DNA from 4 places in the Kocuria turfanensis genome. Region 2 is predicted to be linked to each of the others. Evidence: riboswitches for the same ligand, from Rfam matches in the RefSeq annotation. Region 2 holds a riboswitch; each other region holds the start of a gene.

Region 1 (4,496 bases), 410 kb from region 2:
GGTGAGAACCTCGTTCCGTCACTGGCGGGCCTGCTGTGCCTGGGCATCTACCCGCAGCAGTTCTTCCCGCAGCTCAACGTCACCTTCGTGGCGCTGCCGGGAACCACCATGGGCGAAACCACCCAGGACGGACGACGGTTTCTCGACAACCAGACCGTCGACGGTCCGCTGCCGGTCATAGTGCAGGACGCAGTGGCCGCGGTGGAGCGCAATATGCTGCGTGGCGCCGTCATCCAGGGGGCTGGACGGTCGGACCGATACGAGTACCCGCTCGAAGCCGTGCGCGAGCTCGTGGTCAACGCCCTGATGCACCGGGACTACGGCCCCTTGGCCAGGGGGACCCAAGTGCAGATCGAGCTCTATGCAGATCGGCTCGTCGTCAAGAACCCGGGTTCGCTTTACGGCGGCGTCGAGGTCGGAGGGCTCGGCGCGGATGAGATCACGTCCTCGCGCAACGGTCTGCTTGCTCGTCTGCTCTCCGACGTCGAACTCCCGGGCCGGGGCGAGGTGGTCTGCGAGAACAGGGGGTCGGGCATTCCCCGGATCATGGCGACGCTGCGCGCTGCAGGCATGACCCCGCCCGAGTTCGAGGCCACGCTGAGCCACGTCAAGGTCACCGTTCCCCGGCATGCCCTTCTCGACACCGACACCGTGGAATGGATCGCCTCCCTTGGCGTCACCGGCCTCACCGATGCCCAGCACATGGCCCTGGCGATGCTCCACCACGGCACCGAGGTGTCCAACGAGCGGTTGCGCAGTTGGGGACTCGACAGCCGGGAAGCCACCGCGGCACTCACTGACCTCGTGGACAGGGGGCTTGCCGAGCGTTCTGGCGGGAGACGTTATGCCCGGTATCAGCTCTCACCGGACGTCGCGCTGTCTTCCCGAGTGGCCGGATCCGATGTCGACCCATCGAGCCCACTCGAAAGATCGGCGCCTCGACCCGGCGGGACGATCGTCCTGGACGAAGACTTGGAGTCCGTGTTGCGTGCTGTGGGTGCGGAGGGCCTGGATGCCACGCGACCGGTGGCCGCCCACCTGGGATGGACCTACAGCCGGACGCTGAGCCGGATCAACGAGCTCATCGGCCGTGGCATGCTCGAGGCTACGGCTCCTCCCACCAGTCGCAAGCGCCGGTACAGGGTCACGGCTGAAGGTGTCCGACGCCTCTCGGTGTCCTGAGGCGCCCCGTAACGAGACTCGGGTGTGCGGTTCCCGTCGGGACGGGAACCGCACACCCGAATCCTGCGTGGAGTGTCAGCGCACGCGGAGGTAGACGGGACCCGAGCCGACGTTGACGGTCTGGATGACCGTCTGGTTGCCGTTCCAGCCGCCGTGGACGGCCTTGCCGCCGCCGATGTACACGGCGATGTGGGCGAAGCCCATGCCCCCGTTGGCGTAGTAGACCAGGTCACCGGGCTGGGCCTGGGCGGCGGAGACCCGGTGGCCGAGGTTCAGGTAGGAGACCGGCCACCCGTGGTGGTGGATCCCGGCCGCGCGCAGGGACTTGGTGACCAGGGAGGTGCAGTCCTGGCCCACGCCGACCTGGTTCCTGGCCGCGGCGGCGATGGTCGCGGCCTTGCCCGACTGGGACTGGATGCTGACGAGCTGCTGGGGGGCTGCGGCCGGGGCGGCCTGGGCCGGGGCCACGCTGCCGAGCGCCATGGCACCGGCGGCGACCGCCAGGGTCGCCGTGCGTCCCAGCGGGAACGAGCGCTGGGCGCGGTGGCGGGGCGTGCGGGAGTGGAAGATGGGCATGAGTGATGTCCTCCCTTTTGCCTGCGAGGTGAGCTGTCGGATGCGGGTGGGAGACACCCGGTCGCAGGGTGGAGGCCCTGGCGACTTAACCCCTAGGTCCCGGGGGAGGGACCGTTCGTGGTTCCCCCGCTTCTGCCGAGCGATGTGTTCAGGGGGCCCCGGGCACCGGCAGAATTCGGCGATGTGCATGGGGGTACCGATCAGTGGGGGGATCGGCACGGAGAGAACACTAATCGAAAAGTAACGAGAAAGTCTCGTTTTGATCACGGGCGTGTCTCGGAATCTGTTGCGATTTGGCTGTGGGCACCTGCGCCCACGGCTGGCTCGCCCGGCGAGGGGTGGCGGCGGAGATCCCCAGGAGGCTCATCTCGAGACGAAGGTGGTCTTGACCTGCGGCTCTGCCCAGCTCATGCCGACGGGTAGGTACGTTCCTGTCCTGGGGCGGGAGGTCCCTCGGCGACACCCATGTCATGGCGCAAGAATTCGCGGGAAAAGCTTCCCGAAGTTGAGCCCCCGATAGTGGTGTAGCGCGGTGGTCCTGCTCGTCGTTCCGGACGAGGGCGCGGCCACCGTGAGATCTTTCGAGTTCACCTCTCACAGCACCCTCGAAAGGACATCATCACGATGACCGCTCCTCACATTGTCGACCCTGTCGGCCTGCTCGGCGAAGCCCTGTCCGAAGCGTCCCCGGATCTGATGCGGTCCCTGCTGCAGACGGTGATCAACGCGCTGCTCTCCGCCGACGCCGAGGCGGTGGTCGGCGCCGAATGGGGCCGACCCGCTCCCGAGCGGGTGACCCAGCGCAACGGCTACCGGCACCGCGACCTCGACACCCGCATCGGCACTATCGACGTCGCCGTCCCGAAGCTGCGCACCGGCACCTACTTCCCCGACTGGTTGCTCCAGCGGCGCAAACGGGCCGAGTCCGCCCTCATCACGGTCGTGGCCGACTGCTACCTGGCCGGGGTCTCGACCCGCCGGATGGACAAGCTGGTGAAGACCCTGGGGATCAACAGCCTGTCGAAGTCCCAGGTCTCCCGGATGGCCGGTGATCTCGACGAGCACGTGGAGTCCTTCCGCCACCGGCCCCTGGACGAGGCCGGTCCTTTCACGTTCGTGGCCGCCGACGCGCTGACCATGAAGGTCCGCGAAGGCGGGCGCGTAGTGAACGCGGTCGTGCTGCTGGCCACCGGGGTCAACGGCGACGGCCACCGCGAGGTCCTGGGCATGCGGGTGGCCACGGCCGAGACCGGGGCGGCCTGGAACGAGTTCTTCGCCGACCTCGTGGCCCGCGGCCTGGGCGGGGTCCGCCTGGTCACCTCCGACGCCCACGCCGGGCTCAAGGACGCGATCGCCGCGAATCTGCCCGGGGCCACCTGGCAGCGGTGCCGCACCCACTACGCGGCCAATCTCATGTCGATCTGCCCGAAGAGCATGTGGCCGGCCGTGAAGGCGATGCTGCATTCGGCCTACGACCAGCCCGACGCCACCGCCGTGCACGCCCAGTTCGACCGCCTCATCGACTACGTCGCCGAGAAGCTCCCGGCGGTGGCCGAGCATCTGGGGCAGGCCCGGGAGGACATCCTCGCCTTCACGAGCTTCCCCAAGGACGTCTGGGCCCAGATCTGGTCCAACAACCCCGCCGAACGGCTGAACAAGGAGATCCGGCGGCGGACCGACGCAGTCGGGATCTTCCCCAACCGAGCAGCCATCGTCCGCCTCGTCGGCGCCGTGCTGGCCGAACAGACCGACGAGTGGGCCGAAGGCCGCCGCTACCTCGGCCTGGAGGTACTCACCCGATGCCGGCTCACCACCGTCGACGTCACCGGAAGCGAGGTGAATCCCGACCCCCTGACCGCACTGACAGCCTGATCCCCGTACGAAGGATCGTTACACCACTCCCGGGGGCTTGACCGCCTGAGCGCTGAGCTTGGTGAACCATCGGCCCGACTTGATGTCATCCGGGCTGAGCCCCTTGACGAAATCTCGCAGCTTGGCTCGTTCGTCCTCGACGACCTTCCGGTCGGCATCATTCGCGTCGTCGGTGTCGATACCGTCAATCGGAGCCTTGGCCATGGCGAGCCCTCTCGGGTGGATTCAGTGCCCAGCTGGATGGCCAGACCTTGGACAGATCCGCTGACGTCTCAACAGGGGCACCACACGATGGGTCCTGTTGTTGATTCTCAGCGTCGCGGATCCGTTGCATACGCATGCTAATGCCGCGGGGTGACTGGTGACCCGTGACCACGCTGATCTACGCACAGGGGCCATAGGCCCCGGTCATGCACGAGGCTCGGCATGCCGGTGAGTGATTGCACCTACGGCATCTAGACCTCACAGCCGCGCCACGGGAGGTGCTACGGCAGATCCGTGGACTGACGGCCGCCGTGACCTTATCAGCGGGGAATGCGTAGGTCTTCGCTGCAGAAACCCACCCGGGAAATATCCTGATCCGGCCTCAGACCGGGTCGGCCCCGTCGCGCGAGTTGTGCGAGCGAGGAGGTCTCCGCCGACTGCCGAGGCCGGCGAGCAGTGTGTCCAGATCGTCCGAGGTGGCCCATCCGTTGACGGACACCTGACCCTCGGCAGTGACTCGAACTTCTAGGCGGTCATTGCATGTGCCCAGACGGTCCCGGAGATGGGCGTATCGCGGAGTGAGGAAGTGGAAGCGCTGGTTGGTGGAGCCCACCCAGGGGCGGGTGAGATCCGGGAGGGCATCGTCGTAGGGTCCGTCGACC
Region 2 (4,496 bases):
GCGCAGTCCAGGTTCTTACGGATGCAGGTGCTCAGTTGCGCGACCATGTCCTCGGCCAGGCAGGCATCCGCGCAGGCGGTACAGGTCTGGGCGCACTCGAAACAGGCCTCGATGCACTCCGCCAACTTCTGCTGGTCGATGTCCCCCAGGTCCTTCGGGTAGGTCTCCAGCATCGAGCTCACGTGATGAGTCATGGTTCTGCTCCTTCTCTCATACTGCGGTTCGTGCGGTATATCGATCTGGTGCCGACGGATCTTGCGATCCACCATGTTTCCGACAGTAGCCTTATCAGCGTTGTATCTAAACGGTGATCAACTCCATGTCAGGGCGATGAGCGGGAATCTTCACGGAACCTTCAAGAAGGAGGTCCTGGAACCGTGGGGCCTTCCCTGGCGCGGCGGGCTAGTGAGCTTGTCGGCATGGAGCAGCGCCACGCACGTGGACGCACCCGTGCGGCTGGGCCCGTCCGGTACCGGTTCCGCACGTCGGGTGGCAGCCCCAGACGGGAGCGTGCGAACGTGGCGGACACCTGGAGATGCAGGGGAGGAAACTGTCCCTGTTGGCTAGATACAAGAGGGCTGTGTCTGTGCGGTTTTCCTCCGTGGGGTGACCCGGCCAGCTGATGTCCGCCTGAGCGGCGGAGGACCGAGAAGGGAGTACACCATGCAGGTGGGACTGGTAGGACTGGGCAAGATGGGCGGCAACATGGGTGAGCGGCTGCGCGAGGCCGGCCACACAGTGGTCGGCTACGACACCGACCCGGAGCTCTCCGACTCCGAGAGCCTCACCGCCATGGTGGAGCAGATCGGCACCCCGCCCCGGGTCGTGTGGGTCATGGTGCCGGACACGGTGGTGGACACCGTGATCGACGAGCTGGCCGGCGTGCTGGGCGAGGGCGACGTGATCATCGACGGCGGCAACTCCCGGTGGATCCACGACGCCCCCCGCGCCCGGAGACTGGCCGAACGGGGCATCGAGTACCTGGACTGCGGGGTCTCCGGCGGCGTGTGGGGGATCACCCAGGGATACGCCCTGATGGTCGGCGGGGACGAGGGCACCGTGGCCAAGGCGCAGCCGATCTTCGACTCGCTCAAACCCGCCGGCGAGTTTGGCTTCGTCCACGCCGGTGAGCACGGTGCGGGTCACTTCGCGAAGATGGTCCACAACGGCATCGAGTACGCGATCATGCAGGCCTACGCCGAGGGCTGGGAACTGCTCGAGGCCGCCGGTCACGTCCGCTCGGTACGGGAGACCTTCAACTCCTGGCGCGAGGGGTCGGTGATCAAGTCCTGGCTGCTGGACCTGGCGGTGAACGCGCTCAACGAGGACGAGCACCTGGACCGGCTCGCCGGCTACGCCGAGGACTCCGGCGAAGGCCGCTGGACGGTGGAGGCCGCTCTGGACCTCGCGGTCCCGGTGCCGGCCATCTCCAGCGCCCTCTTCGCCCGGTTCGCCTCCCGGCAGGACCAGGCCCCGGCGATGAAGATGATCGCGGCGATGCGCAACCAGTTCGGCGGCCACACGGTCCGCGACGTGGCCGCGGGCCCCGAGCACGTCGAGGCCGCACCCGGCGAGGAGCCGGCCCACCCCGCCGAGCAGTAGGTCCGACCGTCCCCGCCGCCAACGGCTCGGAAGCGGCCACCCTCACCCCTCTGCAAGGCCTGTGCGCCATGCCGATCCGCACGGTCACCACGGTCGGCACTGCTCCCGCCCGGTGCCGGCCTTGTCGAGGAACGCCTACGGGGCGAGGGGATCGCGGATCAACAGCCGGTGACCACGATCGAGGCAGCGGTGACGGCACCGCCCGGCGTCCCCAATCGGCCCCGGAATACTGATCGGCCCAGCCACGTGGCAGCCGGCAGCCCAGTGGATCCGCCGCTGACCATCCTGGCCTCACCAACGACAGCGAAGGACCCGCTTAATTACTCCCCTCGCAGCGGGCCATTGATCTACCGGTCCCATACATGGACCCGGATGAATTTGAAGATCTCGTGAAGAAAGCAGCTCTTCTCACCTGTTCGACACCCTTGGATATGAAGATTTCATGAAGGAAACAGTTCACTCCCCCAAGCAATGCTGGGCGGTTTCGTAAAAAAATCCGAGAACACCCTTGAGGGACGCTGAAGCTCCCCCGGGGGTTCACCTTCCCCCGCACCGGGCGCAGGCCGAAGGATTCCACGGGTAATGAGGGGCAGCGGATCCGAGCTCCCACCGCGCTCATCGGCGCGATACCGCAGGTCAGAGCCTCCCCGGGGCGGTCCCGATGAGTGGTGGCACGGGGAGGAAAGACAGCTAGCGGCGCCACCCCGCCGGAACGAATGTGCCCCAGGCGTGGTGGGCTACCGGCCGTTTTGCCGGCGACCGCGCGAGGCCGGCGCAAGCCTTTTCCCGGCACCACAGGGAATGTGACCTTTTCGTTATCTAGGCGCTAGTGTCCTCTGCGTGCCGTTGGCTGATCTCATCGGCTTCCCCGGGTGCTTCGCCGAATTCTGCCGGCAGCCGGGGTCCCCAATACAGAAATGACTTGGCAGAAGCGGGGGAACCATACCCGGTCCGCACCCGGACCTTGGGGTGAAGCCGCCGGAGCTGCAGGCTCGGCGGCCGGGTGCCTCCCACCCGAACCCGACAGCTCACCTCGTAGGCAAAAGGAGGACCCTCATTCATGGCTTTCTTCACGCGTAGCTCTGCCCGCCACCGCGCCCAGACCCCCTCGCACCTGGTGCGCACCACGACCCTGGCCGCCGCTGTCGGCGCGGCGGTGATCGGCTCCGTCGCCCCCGCTCAGGCCTATGCCGAAGCCCCCGCCACGTCCGGCACCGCATACTCGACCCCCGCGACCTCCCCGGCTCCGGCCGCTTCCCAGGCCCCCGTCACCGTGCAGGCGGCGAGCCTGCCGGCCGCTGGGGCGGCCACCTCGAGTCTGTCCCCCCAGTCCTCGGACATTTCCGAGATCTCCGCCACCTCCGCTGCGGCCGGCGGCATTGTCGGCACCGCGATGCAGGGCGTCGGTACCGGCTACGTCTGGGGCGGCACGGACTTCGGCGCCTGGGACTGCTCCGGTTTCACCCAGTGGGTCTACGCCCAGCAGGGCATCGACCTCCCCCGCACCAGCCAGCAGCAGTGGGCGGCCGGCACCCCGACCACTGACCCGCAGCCCGGCGACCTCGTCGTCCAGAACGGCGGGGCCCACATCGGGATCTACCTCGGTGGCGGCAAGATGATCTCCGCGCTGAACCCCACCCAGGGCACCTTCGTGCACAGCGTGAATGCCATGCCGACGGTCGGCTACGTCACTTTCCGCTGAGCCAACCCGCCGCCCGCCACGAATGCCGCCCGTGGCGGGCGGCGGGTGTGCCCCCACCTGATCAGCATCCAGGATCGGTCGGTCAGAACCTGAGATGCCTGCATCAGGCCACCGCCGGGGAACACCCCGATTCGGCCCCCTGATGGGCCCGCTCTTGAAGGTTCAGTGAAGATCTACCGCCCAGCCCTCCCAGCCCGGAGAAAGCAACCACGGCGGGGTTACCGTGGACGGATCGGCCCGCCTCGACCCGAGGCTGAGCAGAGCAAACACCACGATGTGCAGGCCCAGCACGGGCTGCTGCGAAGGAGAGGTTCGTCATGACGTCGACGATCAAGCACCTGGCCGCCGGGACGGCCCTGGCGCTGGCCCTCAGCGGTGCCGGGGCGACCGCGGCGGTCGCGTCCCCGACGCACCAGCCTGCCTCCGCCTCCGCACAGACGGGCGCTGAGCGGCACATGAACCACGACCGCCATTTCGCCGTGATGATGGTCCCCCACCACCAGGGTGCCACCGACATGGCCGAGCTGGCCCTGCAGAAGTCCGAGCGTCCCGAGATCCGTGACCTGGCGGAGAAGATCATCGAGGCCCAGACCGAGGAGATCCAGCAGCTGGAAGCAGCGGCCCAGCGGCTGGCCGCCGAGAACACCCCGGGACACCACCACCACCACGGCCACGGCCACGGCCACGGCCACCACCACGGCCACGGGCACCACGGCCACGGCCATGGCGGCCATGGTCAGAGCATGAATGCCGACATGCAGGGCGCCATGATGGGCGAAATGGACGGCATGGACGGCATGAGCCTGGAAGAGCTGGCGAAACTGTCCGGGGATGATTTCGACAAGGCCTTCCTCGAAGAGATGATCGCCCACCACCAGATGGCTCTCGAGATGGCCGAGATGGAGCTGCAGATGGGCACCGACCCAGAGCTGCGAGCCATGGCGGAGAAGATGATCGAGGACCAGCAGGCGGAGATCGAGCTCATGCAGGGCTGGTTGGAGGAGTGGTTCGCGGCCTGATCCAGGACCACGAACTGAGCCCCCACCGGCTGGAACGGGCCGACACCGGGACGTCATGATCCCCGTCGACCCGTTCCAGCCAGTCCAGTGCGGTGATCCCCGACGCGGCACCCGATGGGCGCGCGCCCTTCGCACAGTCAGCAGCACCCCAAACGGTCACCGACCAACCGCAG
Region 3 (4,496 bases), 1.2 Mb from region 2:
GGGCTCCACGTCCACCACGCCGTGGGCGCGCAGCACGGCGGCCACGGCGGCGGCGTCCACGGTCGAGTCGAAGTCCACCGTGGTGATCACCGTGGAGCGGTCCTGCGGGCGGGGCACGAAGGGGGCGGCGAAGGGGGAGGCCTCGGCCCAGGCGTAGACCAGGTCGGAGGACTCCTTCGTGCGGGCCGCCGCCCAGGCCATGCCGCCCCGGCCGTTGAGCCAGCGCAGCTGCTCGTCCAGCATCACCAGCGTGGCCAGCGCAGGGGTGTTGTAGGTCTGGTCCTTCCGCGAGTTCTCCAGGGCCGTGGTCAGCTTCAGGAAGTCGGGGACCCAGCGGCCGGAGGCGCCGATCCGCTCGATCCGCTCGATCGCGGCGGGGGAGAAGGCCCCCAGCCACAGCCCGCCGTCGGAGCCGAGGTTCTTCTGCGGGGAGAAGTAGTAGACGTCCGCCGCGGAGAGGTCCGCGGCCATGCCGCCCGCCGCCGAGGTGGCGTCGACCAGCACCAGCGCCTCGTCCGCGATGCCGGCGGGCCGCACCACGGGGGCGGCCACCCCGGTGGAGGTCTCGTTCTGGGGCCACGCGTAGACGTCCACGCCGTCCTCCGCCCGCGGCTCCGGCCGGGTGCCGGGCAGGGACTCCACCACCGAGGAGGCCTCCAGGAACGGCGCGGCGTCCGTGGCCTGGGCGAACTTGGCGCCGAACTCGCCGAACACCAGGTGCTGGGCCTTGGCCTCGACCAGCCCGAAGACGGCGGCGTCCCAGAAGGCGGTGGCCCCGCCGAGGCCGAGCAGGACCTCGTGGCCCTCGGGCAGACGGAGGAACTGCGCCAGGCCCTCGCGCACCGAGCCCACGAGCCGCCGGACCGGTGCCTGCCGGTGGGAGGTCCCGAGCAGCCCCGCCCCGGCCCGGGCGACGGCGTCGACCTGCTCCGGGCGGACCTTGGAGGGCCCGGCGCCGAACCGGCCGTCGGCGGGGAGCAGGTGCTGGGGGATGGTGACGTGTGCGGACAACGGGTGCTCCCTCATGACGGACGTGCGGCGGGCGGCGGACGCGGCGGCCGTGCAGGGGCGTGCACGGCCGGGCCCCGGCCCATTCTGCCCCACCCGGGCCCGGTCCCCGCCGCCGTGGCCCGGTCCCCGCCGCGGCAGGGGCACGCGGACTAAGCTCGTGCGGGAAGACCGGACCGGGCGGGATCCCCGGGGACGGACGGCCGGACGAAGGATGACTGAGGCATGAGCGATCTGATCGACACCACGGAGATGTACCTGCGGACCGTGCTCGAGCTCGAGGAGGAGGGCATCACGCCCATGCGGGCGCGCATCGTCGAGCGCCTCGACCACTCCGGGCCGACCGTCTCGCAGACGGTGTCCCGGATGGAGCGCGACGGGCTGCTGACGGTGGGAGCCGACCGCTCCCTGGTGCTCACCGAGCTGGGCCGGGAACGGGCGGTGCAGGTGATGCGCAAGCACCGTCTGGCGGAGCGGCTGCTGGCCGACGTCATCGGACTGGACCTGGCGCAGGTCCACGACGAGGCGTGCCGCTGGGAGCACGTGATGAGCGAGCAGGTCGAGCGGCGGCTGGTGGACCTGCTGCACAGCCCCCGCTACTCCCCGTACGGCACGCCGATCCCGGGCCTGGCCGCACTGGGCGTCGGGGACAGCCCCTCGGCGGCGGGGCACCCCTCCCTGCTGGAGGCCGCCCGCGCGGACCCGGAGGGGACGCACACCGTGGCGCTGCTGCCGGAGGTGGTGCAGGCCGACGCCGCGCTGCTGGGCGTGCTGAGCGACGTGGGCGTGCTGACCGGGGCCGTGGTCCGGGCCCGCGTGGAGGGTCAGCGGGTGCGGATCGAGGTCGCCGACACCGGCCGGTCCGCGGAGATCGACCTGCGCACGGCCGGGGCCATCCGGGTCCTCGCCGCCTGAGCGCCCGCCGGGCCGTGCCCGCGTCCGGGGCACGTCGCGGCGCCCGGCGCGAGACCCGACCATCATTGTGGGGACGTTCACAAGGCACTTTCGGCCAGTCCGGCCGGATCGGAGCCCGTCAGCGGTGAACGACCTGGTGAGCGGCCGGATCCGAGGCGTCCGGACCCTCGCTCCACCGTGCGCCGCCGCCACGCACTGATAGTCGGAAACGACACAATCCGCGGGTTTCCATACCCTTCGAGATGCAATTCCGTGATCCGTCGTGATCAAAACGTGACACTTCCGTAACCGGTCATGTATTGTTCAACGCGTGCTGATCACTGGTCGGATCGGCATCCTCGTGCACATCGCCGAATTCTGCCGGTGCCCGGGGCCGATGCACAGAAACTGCTTGGCAGAAGCGGGGGAACCATTTCCGGTCCCGGTGATCCGGGGCCTTGGGGTTAAGTCGCCGGAGCGCATGCGCTCCGCGGCCGGGTGTCTCCCACCCGAATCCGACAGCTCACCTCGTAGGCAAAGGGAGGAACACACCCATGGCTATTTTCAAGCAGAACACTGCCCGCCACCGCGCCGAGACCTCCTCGAACGCCGTGCGCAACACCACGATCGCCGCCGCAGCCGGCGCCGCGATCGTCGGCTCCATCGCCCCGGCCCAGGCCTACGCCGAGGTCCCCGCGGCCTCCGGCGCCGCCTACTCGGCCCCGGCCCCGGCCCCGGCCGCCGCCTCGCTGGCCTCCTACACCTACCAGGCCCCCGTCGCCGCGCAGCCCGCGGCCCCGGCCTACCAGGCCCCGGCCCCGCAGCCGGCGGTCTCCACCGCGAGCGTGGCCCCGCAGGCCAACGCCACGACCGAGATCCCCGCGGCCGCCGGCGGCATCGTGGGCGCCGCCCACCAGGGCATCGGCTCCGGCTACGTCTACGGCGGCACCGCCTTCGGCGCCTGGGACTGCTCCGGCTTCACCCAGTGGGTCTTCGCCCAGAACGGCATCGACCTGCCCCGCACCACGTGGGACCAGTTCGCCGCCGGCACCCCCGTGGCCAACCCGCAGCCCGGCGACCTCGTCTCCCAGAACGGTGGCGGCCACGTGGGCATCTACATCGGCGGCGGCAAGATGATCTCGGCGCTGAACCCGACGCAGGGCACCCAGATCCACTCCGTCAACGCCATGCAGCTCGACGGCTACTACCGGATCGGCTGATCCGGCTCGCCTCCCGCGGTGATCCCAGGGTCGCTGCGGGAGGCACCCGGTCCGTCCCGGACCGCCGCGACCCGCACTCCCGGGTCCGCCCCGCACCCCCCGTCTTCCCGGGCTCGGTGCGCCCCGTCCCCCCCCGGACACCCCCTCCTCCGTTCGCCCGCCGTGCGCGGCCCTCCGCATCCGGAGCGCCGCGCTGCCGGAGATCGCATCACCCCGCGCGCCCTCGTGCGGGGTGATCCGTGCTGTCACCGCAGTCTCCCGGCAGGTTCGCCCGGCCCTCCAGAAAGCCTGCTGAATCCCCCCATGACTCGTGATCTGAACTCCTCGACCGGCGTCGGCTCCCTCCTCACCGGCAGGGCCCGCACCGTGGCCGCCGTCGCCGCCTTCTCCGGCCTGGCGCTGGCCACCACCGTCTCCGCGCACGAGGCCCCGGCCCAGGAGGCCGCCGCCGACGCCCCGCTGTCCGCCGTGGCCGCCGCGACCCCGTCCGCCGCCCCCACCGTCTCCCTGGCGCCGGCCGCCCACGTGACGAAGGCCCAGAAGGCGTCCGAGAAGAAGGCCGAGAAGAAGGCGGAGCCCAAGGCCCGCGCGACGGTCGAGCAGAGGACCGGGACGCCGGCCGCCCAGGCCGCTCCCGTCCTGCAGGCTGCTCCCGCCGCGCCCTCCGTGGTGCAGGCCACCCCGGCGCCGAAGCCGGCCGCCCAGGCCGCTCCCGTCCTCCAGCCGGCTCCCGCCGCGCCCTCCGTGGTGCGGACCACCCCGGCGCCGAAGCCGGTGGCCGCACCGACGACTGCCCCGGCCCCGCAGCCGGCCGCTCCCGCCGTCCAGGCCGCCCCGAAGCCGGCCCCGGCGCCGAAGCCCGCACCGAAGCCCGCCGTGCAGGCGGCCCCGGCGGCCGAGCGCACCGTCACGCCGCAGAGCTCCGCCTCCGGCAAGGGCGCCACCATCTCCTCGGCCGCCCTGGGCCAGCTCGGCGTCGGCCAGGACTGCACCGCCCTGGTCACCAACGCCCTGCGCGCCGCCGGCATCAACCACCACGGCTGGCCGGCCTCCTACCTGAGCCTCGGCACGCAGGTCTCCGCGGGCCAGGCCCAGCCCGGCGACCTCGTCTACTACGCCGACGGCGGCATGGGCATGGCCCACATCGGCGTCTACATCGGCGGCGGCAAGGCCGTGCACGGCGGCTGGAACGGCGGCACCACGGTCGTCGACAGCGTCAACGTGGGCTCCGGCCCGGTCTACGTCCGCGTGCGCTGACCGCACGCGAGAGCATCGGTTCGGGTGCGCGGTCCCTGGTCGGCCAGACAGGTTCCGCGCACCCGCTGCTCGTCCGGGCGGCCATCGGCCGCCCGCCCGCCGTTCCGGTGGCACGCC
Region 4 (4,496 bases), on a different contig from region 2:
CGACCTGTCCTACGCACCGCCGTTCTCCCCACTGTGGGACCCGGTCCTGATCGCCGCCCGCAAGGCCTGGCAGGCCGTCGAGAACGACCGCTCCCACACCGAGCCCTGACCGCCGCCGGACCCGCCCCGCCCCGCAGGCACTGAGCCGTTCCCGATGAATCGCAGTGGAAGCCGCCGCACACAGGCACCTTCCACTATTGTGGAAGGTGCAGGGATCATTTCAGGACCGGGAGGAACTATGCGTATCGGCGAGGCGGCCGCAGCCGTCGGCATGACGACCAAGGCGCTCAGGTTCTACGAGAAACAGGGACTGCTCCCACCGGCCCAGCGTGCCGCCAACGGCTACCGCGACTACCCGAAGGAGCTCCTCGACAGGCTGGAGTTCATTCACCGCGGCAAGGTTGCCGGGCTTCCTCTGGCCGAGATCCGTGACATCCTCCGGGTCCGCGACGCCGGGCAGGTGCCCTGCACCCATGTGACCGAGCAACTGGCCCAGCAACTGGCCGGCCTGGACCGACAGATCGCTGAGCTCACCGCCCTCCGGGAATCCGTGGCCGAGAACTACAGAAGAGCCGCCGAAGGCGACCCCGACCAATGCGACGCCCAACAAATCTGCAGCTACCTGTGACCCCGGCGACCACGATCCGCGCCCAAGCCCACACCAGGAACCTTCTGCAGGCATGGGGCTCACCCTGTCGAGCCCCATCCCTGAGTAACCGCCTGTCACCACTCATGACGGGAACCACATTCACCGCGCCCTCCGGGAGCCGGCGGGTGCGTCTCTATATCCACGAACAAACCAGCAGCACCCCGGCTTGCCACATCACCGGATGGCCGACATGCGATCCCCGGGTGTGAGAGGGATCGGGTGCGGCACCGACCACACCCCGAGGATGCAGAGACACCTAGAGGTGCTTGCCCTAAAGACAGATGGTGTCTGAGCGCCCGGGCGCATGACCGGGCGCTCAGAGACCGTGTGGTTACAGCCAGCCGGCGGGGTCGACGGTCTGGCCGTTGACGACGACCTCGAAGTGGAGGTGGCAGCCGGAGGCGTTGCCGGTGGCCCCGGCGATCCCGATGAGAGCACCGGCCCCCACGGCTTGACCCGCCTGCACCCCGAGGCTCTGAAGGTGGTTGTAGGTGGTCTGCAGGCCGTTTCCGTGATCGATGACGATGCGGTTACCGCCCCCATAGGCGCTGAACCCCGCTTCGGTGACCGTCCCGGCCGCCGAACTGAGCACCGGGGTGTCGCACCCTGCCGCGAAATCGACGCCCGTGTGCAGCTCCGCAGCCCCACCGGTCAACGGGTTGACCCGGTACCCGAAAGGCGAGTTCGTCACCATGTTGGCCACGGGCGCACTGAGCCGACCCACCGGCGCCGACACCGGGACCACCGCCGGTTCGGACGCCGATGCCGGCGCCACCGACATCGCCCTAACCGGTGCAGGAACAGAGACCGGTGCCGGGGCGGGAGCAGGTGCCGGCGCAGCCACAGGAGCCGGGGCAGCGACGGGGGCCGGGGCCGCCACAAGTGCCGGGGCGCCGACAGGCCCGCCTACCGCCCCGTCAGAGGTCAGCGCGATGACGTCGCCGGGATAGATGGTGGTCTCCCACCCCATCCCGTTCAGGGCGAACACCGACTCCAGCTCCACCCCGTAAGCGCTCGAGATCGCCCCCAGCGTGTCTCCGGGCACGACCTCGTGCGTGACCGGAGCTCCCTCGGAGAGGGTTGCTCGACCGGTCAGTGCGATGACGTCGCCGGGGTAGATGGTGGTCTCCCACCCCATCCCGTTCAGGGCGAACACTGATTCCAGCTCCACCCCGTAAGCGCTCGAGATGGCCCCCAGCGTGTCACCGGGCACGACCTCGTGCGTGGTCGGCGACCCCTCGGAGACCGAGGTCGCGGCGGCAACAAGGCCGCCGGCGGGAACCGAGCTCGCCGCCTCATAGGACCCGGCTGCCTCCGTCGCGTTGGCCGGCAGGCCCCCACCCAAAAGCAGACCCGTGGCGGCGAAGGCCACAGCTGCTGACCGGCCGATGTTTCCGGCCTCCGAGGTCACGGCACGTGAAACGGCCTTCATCGGACGCAGGCGCGCCGGGGTCACACGATGACGCGCTGAACGGTGATTCCTGGACAAGATGTACCTCTCCCAATGCCTGCGAAGTTAGCTGTCGGACTCGGATGGGATCATCCGGACGCTCGAAGAACCGCGGAACGGCCCCCAAGCGGCTTAGCCCCAAGAGCTTCCTGCGAAGCCCACTGGTGGTTCCCCCGCTCCTGCCTGACATGTACTACGAGCGGCCCCTTGGACAGCGGCAGGATTCGACAGTCCGCCCAAGAGGGGAACGCCTCTGATGGCGTTGCCGAACCTAGTGTCGACCTTCCCTCATAGGGGAACGTCAAATCCAGGTCGGTTGGCGCCGGCCTCGCCGCGCCACCCCGACCCTGATCGACTTGAATCCGCCCCTGGGCGAACGGGTACCGTCGGTCCCCCAGCTCCGCGCGTCCCACCAGCGAGGAACCGTCAACGACACCCCAATGGCCTCAGCAGGATGCCGCGGTACCGGGCGGAGGTCTGGATGACAGCCCCCAGGGCTACGCCCATGGCGGCGTGGGCCAGCAGTGTGTCGAGGAAGTACCCGTTCCAGAGAGTTCCGAACGCATCGAGACCGAACGGGCCGAACTTCAAAGCCATCGGCGGCAGGAGCATCATCGCGCTCTCCACGAACACAACGGAGAACAGCACTGGACCCCACCACCGGGTGCGGCCGAACAAGACCGAATAGATCACGGCGAAGGAGATGCCGTTGAAGAAGTGATAGGCAGCCCCCAAGAAGTAGCTCAGCGGGCTGGGGTCTGACATCGGAGCCGCCCCGGCGATCATGTTGCCGAACATGGTCACCGAGTCCGGCAGGTACCCCAGGTGCACCCCGGCCACGCGCACGACGTCCAAGGCCATCGTGAGCACCACCCCGCCGACTACCCCGACCCACAGCCGGTTGTACAGCCGATCGAGCCCCGACCACCGCGCATAGACCAGGATCCCGAGCAGGACCAGCATGCCCGGCACCGCCACAGCCCAGAACAGCAACGGCATGGGGGCCAATTTCATCGAAGCCGCGACCACCAGCAGCGAAGGCGTGCCTCCAGCCACCAGGGCCAGAACGGTCAACCAGGCCTCTCGCGCGATCATGGATCCCTCATCCCGGACCGCACCGTCACCATTGATTGAGTTCTTTTCGAACACGACTGCGTCCAGCTGGTATCCGCTCATGTCACTGTGCTCTTTCCATGCTGGTCGTCTGCACCACAGGCCCTCATGGCCCTTCACCGGGCAACGCAGAACGCACCCGAGGCACGCCCGCCATTCTGAACCTTCCCCTATTAGGCAACGTCAAACGGCGGGGTAGCCGGGGTAAGTGACCCGAGTCCTGCAGTCCGTGCCGGACCACCGCAACACCGTGGTGGCCAACCACCACGTCCAGCACCGTCCAGGGCCACAACGGTCAGCCCGGAGAACCATTGCGCGGACGGACGGATCCGTGGAAGCCACGAGTATCGCACCATGCGTTTCACCCCTGGGGTGGTGGCAGAGATTCCATCGTGAGACCGTGATGAGCACCCGGGGCGGGAAGGCTCCCGAACGGCTGCACCCCGCGGAAGAGGACCACTCCTGTGCGGCGCCCCTCCGCGGTGAGACGGAGCTGGAGGATGCCCGTCCCCACGGCGGATGACCGAGGATGGAGCGCGCCATGCAGATGGGACTGGTAGGGCTGGGCAAGATGGGTGGCAACATGCGCGAACGGCTGCGCGAGGCGGGCCACACCGTGATCGGCTACGACACCGACGCCGAGCTCTCCGACGCCGAGAGCTTGGCCGCGATGGTGGAGCGGATCGACCATGGGCCCCAGATCGTGTGGGTCATGGTGCCGGACACGGTCGTCGACGTGGTGATCGACGAACTCGCCGAGCTGCTGGGCGAGGGCGACGTCATCATCGACGGCGGCAACTCCCGGTGGATCCACGACGCCCCACGGGCTGAGAAACTCGCCACCAGAGGCATCGAGTACCTCGACTGCGGCGTCTCTGGGGGCGTGTGGGGCATCACCCAGGGCTACGCGCTCATGGTCGGCGGCGAGGAGGCCACGGTCGCCAAGGCGCAGCCGATCTTCGACTCCCTCAAACCCGCGAGTGATTTCGGCTTCGTCCACGCCGGGGACCACGGTGCGGGCCACTTCGCCAAGATGGTCCACAACGGCATCGAGTACGCGATCATGCAGGCCTACGCCGAGGGCTGGGAACTGCTCGAAGCAGCCGGCCATGTCCGCTCGGTGCGAGAAACCTTCAACTCCTGGCGCGAAGGCTCGGTGATCAAGTCATGGCTGCTCGACCTGGCGGTCAACGCCCTCAACGAGGACGAGCACCTCGAGCAGCTCCGGGGGTACGCCGAGGACTCGGGCGAGGGCCGGTGGACCGTCGAGGCGGCCCTGGACCT

Evidence for each region. Region 2 has a riboswitch for cyclic di-AMP ahead of AYX06_RS09650 (C40 family peptidase). Riboswitches for the same ligand answer to the same signal wherever they lie in the genome.
Region 1: linked by a shared signal. The riboswitch ahead of AYX06_RS20510 (NlpC/P60 family protein) and the one ahead of AYX06_RS09650 (C40 family peptidase) in region 2 are both predicted to bind cyclic di-AMP.
Region 3: linked by a shared signal. The riboswitch ahead of AYX06_RS14940 (C40 family peptidase) and the one ahead of AYX06_RS09650 (C40 family peptidase) in region 2 are both predicted to bind cyclic di-AMP.
Region 4: linked by a shared signal. The riboswitch ahead of AYX06_RS19545 (LysM peptidoglycan-binding domain-containing M23 family metallopeptidase) and the one ahead of AYX06_RS09650 (C40 family peptidase) in region 2 are both predicted to bind cyclic di-AMP.

The regions. Positions count from the first base shown of each region.
Region 1 is NZ_CP014480.1:2,486,209-2,490,704, forward strand. Features, by position in the region: gene AYX06_RS11520 (ATP-binding protein) at 1-1,182, shown strand, start outside; gene AYX06_RS20510 (NlpC/P60 family protein) at 1,258-1,758, opposite strand; cyclic di-AMP (ydaO/yuaA leader) riboswitch at 1,764-1,949, opposite strand; gene AYX06_RS11530 (IS256 family transposase) at 2,383-3,630, shown strand; gene AYX06_RS11535 (hypothetical protein) at 3,649-3,834, opposite strand; gene AYX06_RS19810 (4Fe-4S single cluster domain-containing protein) at 4,217-4,496, opposite strand, start outside.
Region 2 is NZ_CP014480.1:2,079,701-2,084,196, forward strand. Features, by position in the region: gene AYX06_RS09640 (four-helix bundle copper-binding protein) at 1-194, opposite strand, end outside; gene gnd (phosphogluconate dehydrogenase (NAD(+)-dependent, decarboxylating)) at 664-1,602, shown strand; cyclic di-AMP (ydaO/yuaA leader) riboswitch at 2,488-2,656, shown strand; gene AYX06_RS09650 (C40 family peptidase) at 2,663-3,304, shown strand; gene AYX06_RS09655 (DUF305 domain-containing protein) at 3,622-4,323, shown strand.
Region 3 is NZ_CP014480.1:3,252,850-3,257,345, forward strand. Features, by position in the region: gene serC (phosphoserine transaminase) at 1-1,026, opposite strand, end outside; gene AYX06_RS14935 (metal-dependent transcriptional regulator) at 1,234-1,923, shown strand; cyclic di-AMP (ydaO/yuaA leader) riboswitch at 2,262-2,451, shown strand; gene AYX06_RS14940 (C40 family peptidase) at 2,457-3,122, shown strand; gene AYX06_RS14945 (C40 family peptidase) at 3,426-4,379, shown strand.
Region 4 is NZ_CP014482.1:37,960-42,455, reverse strand. Features, by position in the region: partial or broken gene AYX06_RS18055 (FAD-dependent oxidoreductase) at 1-109, shown strand, start outside; gene AYX06_RS18050 (heavy metal-responsive transcriptional regulator) at 239-628, shown strand; gene AYX06_RS19545 (LysM peptidoglycan-binding domain-containing M23 family metallopeptidase) at 981-2,081, opposite strand; cyclic di-AMP (ydaO/yuaA leader) riboswitch at 2,141-2,314, opposite strand; gene AYX06_RS18040 (hypothetical protein) at 2,526-3,275, opposite strand; gene gnd (phosphogluconate dehydrogenase (NAD(+)-dependent, decarboxylating)) at 3,754-4,496, shown strand, end outside.